One region of the Gordonia sp. WA4-43 genome, then DNA from elsewhere that is predicted to be linked to it. Evidence: riboswitches for the same ligand, from Rfam matches in the RefSeq annotation. Region 1 holds a riboswitch; the other holds the start of a gene.
What was found. A riboswitch is a leader RNA that binds a small molecule or an ion and turns the genes downstream of it on or off. The one in region 1 is predicted to bind cobalamin.
Positions count from the first base shown of each region.

Region 2: linked by a shared signal. The riboswitch ahead of LEL84_RS20315 (FecCD family ABC transporter permease) and the one ahead of LEL84_RS23915 (CbtB domain-containing protein) in region 1 are both predicted to bind cobalamin.

Region 1 covers NZ_CP084736.1:5,261,468-5,268,163, forward strand. The annotation lists gene LEL84_RS23910 (ATP-dependent helicase) at 1-2,449, opposite strand, end outside; cobalamin riboswitch at 2,467-2,627, shown strand; gene LEL84_RS23915 (CbtB domain-containing protein) at 2,663-2,899, shown strand; gene LEL84_RS23920 (CbtA family protein) at 2,906-3,736, shown strand; gene LEL84_RS23925 (histidine phosphatase family protein) at 3,754-4,251, shown strand; gene LEL84_RS23930 (acyl-CoA dehydrogenase family protein) at 4,365-5,591, shown strand; gene LEL84_RS23935 (three-helix bundle dimerization domain-containing protein) at 5,640-5,921, opposite strand; gene ppk2 (polyphosphate kinase 2) at 6,118-6,696, shown strand, end outside.
Region 2 covers NZ_CP084736.1:4,486,872-4,493,567, reverse strand. The annotation lists gene LEL84_RS20345 (VOC family protein) at 1-221, opposite strand, end outside; gene LEL84_RS20340 (helix-turn-helix domain-containing protein) at 218-694, opposite strand; gene LEL84_RS20335 (excalibur calcium-binding domain-containing protein) at 716-988, opposite strand; gene LEL84_RS20330 (hypothetical protein) at 1,139-1,528, opposite strand; gene LEL84_RS20325 (alpha/beta hydrolase) at 1,654-2,538, shown strand; gene LEL84_RS20320 (L-lactate dehydrogenase) at 2,541-3,494, opposite strand; cobalamin riboswitch at 3,611-3,789, shown strand; gene LEL84_RS20315 (FecCD family ABC transporter permease) at 3,836-4,915, shown strand; gene LEL84_RS20310 (ABC transporter ATP-binding protein) at 4,939-5,745, shown strand; gene LEL84_RS20305 (ABC transporter substrate-binding protein) at 5,757-6,696, shown strand, end outside.

The sequences.
Region 1 (6,696 bases):
CGAGCACGATCGGGAAGTCGGGGAATTTGGATGCGACAGAGAGCAGTTGGGCGCTGCGCTGGCGCTGTTGCCACAGCGGGGCGCGCCGGCCCGGATCCCGTCGCGGCAGGAGCAGGGCGCGCGCGGCGCATTCGCGGAAACGGGACGCGAACATCGACGAGTCGGCCAGACCGTCGGTCACGAGTTGCTCGACCTCGTCGGGGTCGAGGAGGAACACATCGGCTCCGGGAGGGGCGTCGTCGGTGTCGGGCATCCGCAGGATGATGCCGTCGTCGGAGGCGGTGGTGGCGCCCTCGATGCCGAGGGTCTCCAGCAGGCGCTGCGAGATGGCACTGGCCCAGGGGGCGTGTACACGTAAGCCGTAGGGGGAGTGGAGGATCACCCGCCAGTCGCCGAGCTCGTCGCGGAACCTCTCGACGACCAGCGTGCGGTCGGTGGGCAGGTGTCCGGTCGCCTCGCGCTGCTCGGCGATGAGTGTCGCGAGGTTGCTGCGGGCGTTGTCGGTGAGCCCGAGTCGGTCTGCCTGGTCGTCGAGCTTCCCGGGATCGGCGATCGACTGGGTGAAGGCGCCGATCGCGGCGCCCAGTTCGGCGGGGCGTCCGATCGCGTCACCGATCCAGAACGGCAACCGGCCCGGTTGACCGAACGCGGGGGAGACGAGTACGCGGTCGTGGGTGATGTCCTCGATCCGCCAACTGGTGGCGCCCAGCGCGAACACGTCGCCGACCCGGGACTCGTAGACCATCTCCTCGTCGAGTTCGCCTACGCGAGTGGCCTTCTCGCCGACCATGAACACGCCGAAGAGTCCGCGGTCGGGTATGGACCCGCCCGAGGTGACGGCGAGCCGCTGGGCGCCGCGCCGGCCGGTGATGACCCCGGCGTCGCGGTCCCAGTTCACCCGGGGGCGCAGTTCGGCGAACTCGTCGGACGGGAAGCGGCCCGCGATCAGGTCGAGGGTCGCGTCGAAGACGCCCCGGCCCAGTTCACGGTAGGGCGCCGCGCGCCGGACGACCTCGTACCAGTGATCGACCTCGAGGTCGTCGACCGCGGCCGCCGCGATGGTCTGCTGGGCGAGGATGTCGAGCGGATTCTGCGGGACCTTGATCTCCTCGATCGCGCCGTCGAGCATCCGGCCCACCGTCACCGTGCAGTGCAGCAGATCGGTGCGGTGCTTGGGGTAGAGGATGCCCTGGCTGATCTCGCCGACCTGGTGCCCGGCGCGGCCGATCCGCTGCAGTCCACTCGCCACCGACGGCGGGGACTCCACCTGGATGACGAGATCGACCGCACCCATGTCGATGCCGAGTTCGAGTGAGCTGGTGGCCACCACACACGAGAGGCGGCCTGCCTTCAGGTCGTCCTCGATCTGGGCGCGCTGCTCCTTGCTGACCGAGCCGTGATGGGCGCGGGCGAGAACCGGCTCGGCGCCGGAGCTCGCGCCGCTGCCCATCACGAACGCCGGGGCGCCGCCCGCGACCGACGGATTGCCGGTCGGTTCGGCAGGCTCGCCGTGGCGCTCGGCGTGGATCTCGTTGAGCCGAGCGGTGAGCTTCTCGGCGAGGCGTCGGGAGTTGGCGAAGACGATCGTGGCGCGGTTCGCCTCGATCTGGTCGACGATCGAGGCCTCGACGTACGGCCACAACGAGCCGGCAGTCGGCGAGAACGCGTCGTCCAGCGCCGCGGGGTCGGCATCGGACACCGGCGGCGGGATGTTGGCCATGTCCTCGACGGGGACGTCGACGCGCAGGTCGAATGTCTTGTCGGCCTTGGGTTTGACCACCTGGCACGGCGCGGCGCCGGACAGGAACCCCGCGACCACCTCGGGCGGGCGGACCGTCGCCGAGAGGCCGATCCGCTGGGCGGGTTTGTCCAGCAGTTCGTCGAGGCGCTCGAGGGTCAGCGCGAGATGGGTACCTCGTTTGGTCGCGGCGACCGCGTGGACCTCGTCGACGATGATCGCCTCCACGCCGGTGAGACTCTCCCGCGCGGCCGAGGTGAGCATCAGGTACAGCGACTCGGGGGTGGTGATGAGGATGTCGGGTGGGGTTTTGACCAGCGCACGCCGATCGGCGGCGGAGGTGTCGCCCGACCGCACGCCCACGGTGATGTTGGGCTCCGGAAGGTTCAGCTCCTGGGCCGCCCGGGTGATGCCGGTCAGCGGTGCGCGCAGGTTGCGCTCGACGTCGACGGCCAGCGCCTTCAACGGCGAGATGTAGACGACCTTGGTGCCCGCGGGACGATTGCCGGCGTCGGCGGCGAGCCGATCGAGAGCCCAGAGGAACGCGGCCAGGGTCTTCCCGGACCCGGTCGGTGCGATGACCAAGGTGTTCGCGCCGTCGGCGATGGAGGTCCAGGCGCCCTTCTGCGCAGCGGTGGGCGCGGTGAACGCACCCGAGAACCACCGCCGGGTGGGGGCGGTGAAGCGGTCGAGCACCGAGGGGCGGGGCATCTCTCCACTATGTCGCACTCGTACGACAGAACGCGGTATACAGTCTCCTCACGCCTGTACGGGGAATCCGGTGAGAGTCCGGAACGGTCGCGCCACTGTGAACGCAGCCCAGATCGACACGGTCGACGTGACGGGGCATGCGTGAGTCAGGATGCCGTGCCGGCGTGCACCACCCGTGAACTCTCCGACGCGAGATCGGCGAAAGGACCCACCATGACAGCTCCCCGTACCGAGGCGGCATTACAGGTCGCCCCGGCCCGTGCCCTGCCCGTACCGAACATCTCCGTCGCGAGCGCGGCGCTCTGGCTCAGCCTGACCGTGCTGCTCGCCGGGCTGGCGTACTACTTCCTCGGTTACGACCAGGGGGTCGTGTCGGTCTTCGGCTCCGACACCCACGTGCACGAGTTCGTGCACGACGCCCGCCATTTCCTCGGCTTCCCCTGCCACTGAGTCGACATGGAGAAGAAGTTCATCGGCGCCGGCCTGCTCGCAGGTCTGATCGCCGGCATCGTCTCGTTCGTGTTCGCGCGGTTCTACCTCGAACCCGTCGTGGGCAAGGCCATCGACTACGAGAGCGCCCGCTCGGCGGCCGAGGAGGCCCTGGCCCATGCCGCCGAACCGGGTGGTCACACCCATGGTGAGGGCGGAGAGTTGTTCACCCGCGCGATGCAGGAGAACCTCGGCGCGGGGATCGGCAACGTCGTGTTCGCGGTGTGCATGGGCGCGTTCTTCGCGGTGGCGTTCACGGTCTTGTGGAGCCACGTCGGCAGCCGTCATCCGGCCACGGATCCCCGTGCGGTCGCGGGCGTGCTCGGCGGCATCGGTTTCGTCGCCGTCTTCGCCGTCCCGTTCTTCGCCTACCCGGCGAACCCACCCGCCGTCGGCGACGACGACACCATCGGCGAACGAACCGGTGCCTTCCTCACCATCACCGTGTCGTCGGTGATCCTCGCCATCGCGGCGGTGGTCCTGGCGTCGTGGTTGCGCCCGCGCATCGGTGGGTTGGTCTCGGCGGTCGCGGCCACGGTCGCCTATCTGGCCGGCATCGCGATCGTGCTCGCCTTCCTGCCGTCGTTCAGCGAGGTCCCCGGCCCGGTCCGCGACGACGCCGGACAGGTCGTGTTCCCGGGCTTTCCCGGTGACGTGATCGGGGATTTCCGGGTGTATGCGGTCGCCAACCAGGTCATTCTGTGGACGGTTCTCACCGTCTCGTTCGCTCTGATCGTGGGGGCGATGGCCCGGTCGCAGGCGACTGACCGCGCTCGCGCGGTCTCCGTGCCGAACTGAGGCGATCACTGCCCGGCATGCAGATCATCACCGCCGGTCGCACCGGCCCCAACCGGTCGGTGCGGTTCGGCGGTGACCCGGTTCTCGATCAGCGTGGTCGACGCGACGTGCTCGCTCTGAGCGCGTCGCTCACCCGCCCGATCGACATCTGCGGCCCGGAGGCGGCGACCCGCGCCACCGCCGAGATACTTGGCGCGACAGGCGGCCTCATCGTCGACGACGCGCTGCGGACGCTCGATGTCGGTGCGTGGTCGGGCCTGTCCCCGGAGGAGATCGACCCCGTCGACCTCGGCGGGTGGTTCACCGACCCGGAGGCCCGCCCGCACGGGGGTGAGAGTGTCGCGCAGTTCGTCGACCGAGTCCATGCCTGGCGTGCCGGGCAGGCCGAGCACGGCGATGGCTACGTGGTGGTCGCGATGCCGGTGGCGCAGGCCCTGCTGTGCGTCGATGCGGACGGGTTCTTCGCGCGGGAGGTGCGTCCGGCCACCCTCTACACCTGCACCGATGCTCGGTAGGAACAGATCTGCGACGACGTACCTAGACATCGGCAGTGACTCCTGACACAGTTGGGGACGACAAAACTGAAACGTGTTCGCCCCTGCGCGGACACCGGTCTGGGAGTGTGACGATGTTCGAGTGGTCCGAAGAAGATCTGATGGTTCGGGACGCCCTGCGGGCGTTCATCGACAAGGAGATCCGGCCACATCTCGACGAACTCGAATCCGGCACGCTGCCGCCCTACGACATCACTCGCAAACTGCTGTCGAGCTTCGGTGTCGACGCGATGGCCAAGGACGCTCTCGAGAAGGAACTCGAGGCCGAGGCCAACGGGGAGAAGAAGAAGCCCTCGGGCGACGGCGGCGGTATGGGCGGCTCGATGTTCATGATGGTCAACATCGAACTGGCGGGGGTCTGTCTCGGTCTCGTCGCATCCCTGGGCGTGAGCATGGGCCTGACCGCCTCGACCATCCGCGGTAAGGGCACGCTCGCCCAGAAGAAGCGGTGGCTGCCCGAACTGGTCACGATGGAGAAGGTCGGCGCCTGGGCGATCACCGAACCCGACTCCGGATCGGACGCGCTGGGCGGTATGAAGACAACGGTCCGTCGCGATGGTGACGACTACATCCTCAACGGGCAGAAGACCTTCATCACCAATGGCCCCTACGCCGACACCATCGTCGTGTTCGCCAAGCTCGACGACGGCAGCGGCACCCCGATGCGGGACCGTAAGGTCCTGTCGTTCGTCCTCGACAAGGGGATGCCGGGACTGACCCAGGGCAAGCCGTTCAAGAAGATGGGCATGATGAGTTCGCCGACGGGCGAGCTGTTCTTCGACAACGTGCGCGTCGGCAAGGACCGCCTGCTCGGCGAGACCGAGGACACCGGTTCGGACGCGCGCGGATCCGAAGGCGCCAAGGCCGGTTTCACCGCGGAGCGGGTCGGGATCGCGGCCCTGTCGCTGGGCATCATCAACGAGGCGCAACGGCTTTCGATCGACTACGCGAAGAACCGCAAGCTGTGGGGCCAGGAGATCGCACAGTTCCAGCTCATCCAGCTCAAGCTGGCCGAGATGGAGGTCGCGCGCATCAACGTCCAGAACATGCTCTTCAGTGCCCTCGAGCGGGGCAAGGCGGGCAAGCCGCTGAGCTTGTCCGAGGCGTCGGCGATGAAGCTCTACTCGTCGAAGGCGGCCACCGACGTCGCGATGGAGGCGGTGCAGTTGTTCGGCGGCAACGGTTACATGGCCGAGTATCGCGTGGAGCAGCTTGCGCGCGACGCCAAGTCGCTGATGATCTACGCCGGCAGCAACGAGATCCAGGTGACCCACGTCGCCAAGGGGCTGCTGCGGGGCTGACGAACAGGCCCGGTCGTGTCGGACCATGCCGACACGATCGGGCCGGGTTCAGGCGACCTCGCCGGCCCGGACCTCGACCGTCTGCGGCGTGGTGCCGGGCGTCGGCGACACGAGCGTCAGGTGGTCCGGCTGTGCCAGGAAGTCCTCGATGTCGCGTCGAGCCGCCTTCTCGATCAGCAACGGCACGAAGATCCTGACCTTGCAGTCGGCGAATCGTCCGTAGACGGCGTGCACACGTGCGTCGATGTCGTCGACAGCCATAACCGGAAACCGTGCGATCAGGCGACGAATCACCTGTTCGACTTCGAGCATCTCCTCAACCCGAGCCATTGGGACATTCTGCGGGAAAACCTTTGCGGCTGCAGGCTCATCGGGGAAACGACTGGTCACGATCGAGCATGCGACGGTGTGCTCCGTACCTGCCACGACAATTGCGCGTCCTCTTCGTCGGTTACCGCGCGGATGCCTCGGACGTGGCACAGAATGACCAGTTAGTCATTCGGTCCAGCCACGGGAGCGTACGGCCATGCCAGATTACTCATCGTCCTCGGGTGAACTCCGAGGCCCGGATCACGGCGGCCCGGCGGGCCCGATGTCGGGCAAGAAGTACCGCAAGCATCTCGAACCGCTGCACGCCGAGTTGGTCGCCATGCAGGAATGGGTCCGTGCGACCGGGGCGAAGGTCTGCATCGTCTTCGAGGGCCGGGACACGGCGGGCAAAGGCGGAGTCATCAAGGCGATCACGGCCAGGGTGAGCCCGCGGGTCTTCCGCGTGGTCGCGCTGCCCGCTCCCACCGAACGGGAGAAGTCGCAGATGTACCTCCAGCGGTACATTCCGCATCTGCCCGCGGCCGGCGAGGTCGTCATCTTCGACCGCAGTTGGTACAACCGGGCCGGCATCGAACGAGTGCTCGGATTCTGCACGGAGAAGCAGGCACACCAGTTCCTGGAACAGGTGCCCACGGTGGAACGGTCGATGGTCGAGTCGGGGATCATCCTGCTCAAGTACTGGCTCGAGATCAGCGAGGAACAGCAGACCCTTCGCCTGCAGAGCCGGATCGACGATCCGCGGAAGATCTGGAAGCTCTCCGACATGGACCTCGCG
Region 2 (6,696 bases), 770 kb from region 1:
TCGCGGACCTTCGCGGCGGTCTCGTCGGAAAGCGCGGGCGGCCCGGGCTTCTCGAGCAGGATGAGCCGGTCGGGTTGACCGGGCGGCGCGATCGTCAACCACCGCATGAAACCCATGTCGACGTCGGTGTCGACCGTGAAACCGAGTGTGCCGACGTAGAAGTCGAGTGCGACGTCCTGATCGAGGACGTAGACGGAATGGATACCGATGCCGTTGATCATGCGCCCGACGATACGACCGGCGGCCCGGCCGGCGCTTCTCCGAAATCGCTCACTTCGGCCGCTCGCGGGACCCCGGTGGCAGCATCGCTCGGCCTGGTCCACCGGCGCACGAAGCAACCGGGAACGGGAATCGGAGCGACACGCTGCCGGTAGGCCATGGGACTGGAGCCGACGAGTCGGCTGAACGTCCGGCCGAACGTGCCAGGACTGTCGTAGCCGACCAGCAACGCGACGTCGAGCACCGGGACGTCGGTGGTCCGAAGGAGGGCACAGGCCCGCTCGATGCGCCGACGCTGCAGGTAGCGGTGCGGCGTCTCCCCGAACACGGCCCGGAACCGGCGGATGAAGTGCGACGGCGACATCAGCGCGATGCGGGCGAGCGTTGCGATGTCGAGGTCGTCGGCGTAGGAGCGGTCGATGGCGTCGCGCGCACGGAGCAACCGGCGGTTCTCGTCCTCGACCTGGGTGAACACGTCACCCAGTGTGACGCACGCTCAGTGCTTCTCGCAGGCGATGCCGTCCCCGTCGCGGTCGCTCTCGGAGTTCGCCTCGTACAGATCGTCATCGACGGTGAACGTCGTGACCGGCGTACCCGATGTGGAGTCGACGGCGCCGGCCTGGCCGACACCGTGGGGATAGTCGGCGTTGAGTTCCGAGCAGTTGGCGTAATCGGTGGCCGCCGCGGCGGGTGCCGCCACCAACAGCGGAGCGACCGTCATCGACGCCGCGGCCAGGAATCCGAGAACCATCATTCGCGAGCAACGCATCGTGCTTGACCTTCTTCGTAGTGTCCCCCGACACCTCAACGTGACGAGGTGACACTACGGGTTCCGGCCGGCGAACAGCGCATGCGACGCGAAGATTGGTCCGGCCGACGGACACGCCATCGGCCGGACCCGGGATCGGAAGGCGCGGGGTCAGCGAGGCGGCTGTTCCTTCAGCAGCGCACTGCCGAGCGGGACGCCCCAGCTGTACATCGTGCCGACATATCCGTTCTTGGTGCGCCGAAACTCCGTACGCGCGAACCACTGCATCACCGGGTCCGCAGTGTGCGCCACGACGCCGCCGTGTGGAGTCTGCTGGATCTGCTGACGCTGCAGATTCCACGGCCCGATCCCGTAGTAGTCGGTGTACATGCCGTTGCCGATGACCCGCGCATTCGACTCCGGCATCGGAACGAATCCGTAGATGAGTTGCTGCTGTTTGTAGTTGCCCGGCTTGATCTTGGCGTCGGAATCACCCGCGCCCACAGTCAATCCGAATACTGCCGCTCCGGCGATCAACGCCCCCGCTATCAATCTCTTCACGACGGCAGACGCTAGCAGCGTCGACGTCGGGTTCCATCTCGCTTTCCACAGCCTCCGGCAAGCCTGCCACTCGACAACGCGTATTGGTACAGTCCGGCCAGGAAACCACCGACAGCGGGGAAACGATGATCAGGAACGACGTCGAGTTCGATTCGTCCGGGACGACATGCCGGGCCTGGTCGTACCGGCCCGAGGGAACCACTCCGGCGCCGGTCATCGTGATGGCGCACGGGCTCGGTGCGGTCCGGCGGATGCGCCTGGACGCGTTCGCCGAGCGCTTCACCGCCGCGGGATACTCGTGCCTGGTGTTCGACTACCGCCACTTCGGTGACAGCGACGGCGAACCGCGACAGCTGCTGTCCATTCGCCGCCAACTCGACGACTGGGCCGCGGCAATCGCCTTCGCCCGAACACTCAGCGGTGTCGACACCTCACGGATAGTGCTGTGGGGCACCTCCTTCGGCGGCGGACACGTCCTCGTCGCGGGCGAACGCGACGGCCGGGTGGCCGCAGTGATCTCCCAGTGCCCCTTCACCAGCGGCGTCGCATCCACCGCCGCGCTGGGCGTGGCGTCCGGGGCAAAGGTGACCGTGCGCGCGCTCGCGGATCTGGCGGGTTCGGCACTGGGCCGTCCGCCGGTCACCGTCGGCCTCGCCGGTGCGCCCGGCTCGGCCGCCCTGATGACGGCACCCGACGCGGTGTCGGGATACCTACCGCTGGTGCCCGACGACCTGGAGTTCATCAACGAGGTCGCCGCGCGGGTCGGTCTCGCCATCCCGCTGCACACGCCTGGTCGGGCATTGCGAAAGCTCACCTGTCCCACGCTCGTGTGCATCTGCGACAAGGACACCGTGGCGCCGGCCGGACCGACTGCCCGGTACGCCCGCCGCGCCCCGGCAGCGCGAGTGATTCGTTATCCGGCAGGACATTTCGACATCTACGTCGGCGACGACTTCGAGCGGGTGGTCGCCGATCAGCTCGAGTTCTTGCGCGGGACCGTCCCCGTGTGACGTCAGAACCCGAACCGCGCCTGCATCCCGCGCAGCGTTTCCGCCGATGCCAGCAGACCCGCCCGCTCGGAGTCCGACAGCGGGACATCGAGCCGGGTCTGGGCACCACCGCGGTCGACGACGGTCGGCAACGAGAGGCACACGCCGTCGAGCCCCTCGATACCGTCGGCCCGCGTCGACACCGGCAGCACCCGGTGTTCGTTGTTCAGGATCGCTTCGACGATGCGCGTCGAGGCCAGACCGATCGCGTAGTTCGTCGCCCCCTTGCCCTCGATGATGGTGTACGCGGCGTGCACGACCTCGTGGTGAATACGTTCGCGCGCAACGACGTCCATCGCCGGACGGCCGGGTAGCGGCGTCCACGAGGTGAGCGGCACGCCCCCGATCGACGCCGAACTCCACAGCGGGATCTCGCTGTCGCCGTGTTCGCCGACGATGTAGGAGTGCACGCTCTGTACCGCGACCCCGCAGTGCTGCGCGATCAGGAACCGCAAGCGGGACGAGTCCAGCACCGTGCCCGACCCGAAGACCTGGTGCGGTGACAACCCGCTGATCTCCTGGGCGGCGTAGGTGACGATGTCGACGGGATTGGTGACCATCACATAGATCGCGTTCGGGGCCACCGCCAAGACCCCGGGGAGGATGGCGCGTGTCAGACCGATTGTCGCCTCGGCCAATTCGAGACGCGACTGCCCTGGCTTCTGCTTCGCGCCGGCGGTGAACACGACGACGTCGGCGTCCGCGCACACCGAGACGTCGTCGGATCCGATGATGTCCGCCCGCGGCACGAACTCGAGGCCATGGGACATGTCGAGCACCTCGGCGGTCACCTTGGCGGCGTCGATGTCGAGGAGGGCGATGGTCCGTGCGACACCTCGAATGAGGGATGAGTAGGCGATCGCGGTGCCCACCGCACCCGCCCCGATGATGGCCAGCTTCGTGTCTCGTACGTCCATCGGTTCACCGTTTCCGCGTCGGGTTCGTCGATCGTCGGCACCAGCCTAGGTGCTCGGAAGTCGGCTGTCCGGGCTGCGCCGGCCGACCGCGCGTTCGGTCGGCGGTCGATGTTGATAGCGTGGGCGCCGAGAACGGTCACACCCGCACACGTGGGTGTCAGGGAACCCGGTGTGAATCCGGGACTGGCGCGCAACGGTATGGGAGACGGATTCGGCGCGGACACCGGGGCGACCCGGGAAGGCGCCGGCGCCACGATCCCGAGTCCGATTACCGGCCGTTCTCGCTCGAGTCCATCGTGTATCTCGCGCACAGATACCCAGACCGATAGGCAGTACCACCCGTGTCCCGTCGTACCGACGGCACGACCGAGAGCGCGACCGCCCCGTCGGTCCGGCGACTCCCGTCGACGCCGCTAGCCGCAGTACTGTTCGTCCTCACCCTCCTCAGCATCGCCCTGGCCACCGCTTTCGGCGCGGAGACCATCCCCGTCGGCGACGTGTGGCACACCGTCGTCGGCCGGATGACCGGGGCCGAGCTCGACTCCGCGCACGCCGTCATCATCTGGGATCTCCGGTTGCCCCGGTCCGTGCTGGCCGCGCTGGTCGGAGCCGGGCTGGCGCTGGCCGGCGCACTCATGCAGGCCCTGGTCCGCAACCCGCTGGCCGAGCCGTACCTGCTGGGTGTGTCCGCCGGCGCGGCGGTCGGGGCCACCGCGGTGATGACCCTCGGCGTGCTCGCGGGACTGGGCGTCTGGGCGCTGTCCGGCGGGGCGCTGCTCGGCGCGCTGGCCGCCACCGTCACGGTGTACCTGGTGGCCCGCGCCCAGGGCGGGCTGACCGCGCTGCGACTCATCCTGTCCGGGGTGGTGTTGTCCTCGGCGTTCATGGCGTTGTCGTCGCTGCTGGTGTTCACCGCCGCCGACCCGCACGCCGCCGACAACGTGATGTTCTGGATGCTCGGCAGCGTCGCGGGCGCCACCTGGGCGAAAGTGCAGATCGCCGGGGCGGTCGTGCTGGTCACCGTCGTGGCCATGCTCGCCATCCACTCCTGGCTCGGTGCCTACGCGGCCGGCACCGACACCGCGACGTCGCTGGGCGTGCCGGTACGCGCGATGCGCAACGCGCTGTTCGGTGTCCAGGGTCTCCTGGTCGGCGTGCTCGTCGCGGTGGCGGGCGGCATCGGCTTCGTCGGTCTCATCGTCCCGCACGCGGCGCGACTCCTGGTCGGCGCCACCCACCGCGCGATGTTGCCGGTGGCGGTCTGCGGCGGTGCGCTCTTCCTGGTGTGGGTCGACGTGATCTCGCGGGTGGCGGCCGCACCGCGAGAGATGCCGCTGGGCATCGTGACCGGCCTGATCGGGGCGCCGATCTTCCTGTTCCTCATGGGACGACGCCAGTACGTGTTCGGGGGAGGCTCGTGATCGACCCCGCCCGCGCATCGTCGATGTCGTTGCGCGCGAACGCGCTTGCGTGCCGTCGAGGTGGCCGCGTCGTACTGCGGGATGTCGATCTCGCGGTCCCCGCCGGCACCCGACTGGCCATCGTCGGGCCCAACGGTTCCGGCAAGACCACCCTGCTGCGCACGCTGTGCGGTCTCGAACGCCCGGCCGCCGGCACCGTCGAGGTGAACGGAAACGACCTCCACCGCATCCCCTCGCGACGCCGCGCCATGTCGATGGCCGTGGTCGGCCAGGAGGAACAGCCCTCCGCGGAGCTGACGGTCGCCGAGGCGGTCGGCCTCGGCCGGACCCCGTACCGGTCGGCCTGGTCCACCGGAAGTTCCGACGACAAGACGGTGGTCGATCGCGCGTTGATCCAGGTCGGGCTCGATGGCTGGAGCACCCGCTCGTGCACCCAGCTGTCCGGCGGCGAACGGCACCGCGTCGTGCTCGCCCGCGCGCTCGCTCAGCAGACCCCGATCGTGGTGCTCGACGAACCCACCAATCACCTGGACGCCGCCTGGCGACTACGACTGATGGAGATCCTCAACGAGCTCGACGCCACCGTGGTCGCGGCGATGCACGACCTGGACTTGGTGTTGCGTCACTTCGACTCCGTCGCAGTGGTTTCCGACGGCGGGGTCATCGTGCACGGGCCACCGGTCGAGGTGCTGACGCCGGCTCTGCTGGCCGACGTCTTCGAGGTGTCCGGCACCGTCGTCGATCATCCATCGACGGGCCTGCCCCATCTGCTCCTGAACACTCCCACCACCACACCCGCCCCCAGCACTCTGACGAAAGACATCCCGTGAGAGGACATCCTTTGACCATACGTACGTCCCGAGTCCCCCCGACCGTCGCCATCGTGGCGGCGGCTCTGACGCTGGGAACTGCCACAGCCTGCGGTACCGACAGCACCGCAGCGTCGGAAAACACTGTCACCATATCGAATTGCGGAGCCGACGTCGCATACCCGCAACCCCTCGGCCGGTTGTTCGTCAACGACGGCGGCATGATCGCGATCGCACTCGCCGCCGGTGCCCGTGACAACATGGTGGCGGTCAGCGCGCTCGCCCGGGACAAAGACGTCCTGCGGCTGGAGTACGGACCCCAGGTCGACACCCTGAACGAGGTCGCGACCGAACGTCCCACCCTCGAGAACATCGTCGCGGCGAAACCCCAAGTGCTGTATGCCGGATACAACTACGGCATGAGCGAATCGCGCGGGATCACACCCGAGATCCTCGCCGGACACGGCATCGACGTGTACCAGTTGTCCGAGGCGTGCCGGCAGACCGAGGGCGAGGCGCAGCGCGGCACCATGGACCCGTGGGTCGCGCTCGACACCGATCTGCGCAACATCGGCACCCTCACCGGCAATCCCGAGCAGGGCGCCGCCGCGGCCGACGAGGTGGCCGACCGCCTCGAGAAGCTGCGCGCCGCACCACAACCCGCCGCGAAACCGACGGTCTTCGTCTTCGACAGCGTCTCGGACACCATCTTCTCCTCCGGATCCTTCGGCGGCCCGCAGGGCATCATCGACGCCGCGGGCGCGCGCAACGCGACCGAGGACATCGAGGACACCTGGACCGCCGTGAGCTGGGAACGCCTCACCACCGCGGACCCCGACGTCATCGTGTTCGTCGACTATCCCGGCCAGTCGGTCGAGGAGAAGATCGCCGCCTTGCGCTCGAATCCGGCGAGCCGGAACCTGAAGGCGGTGCGCGAGAACCGCTTCGTGAACCTGCCGTACGCGATGTGGG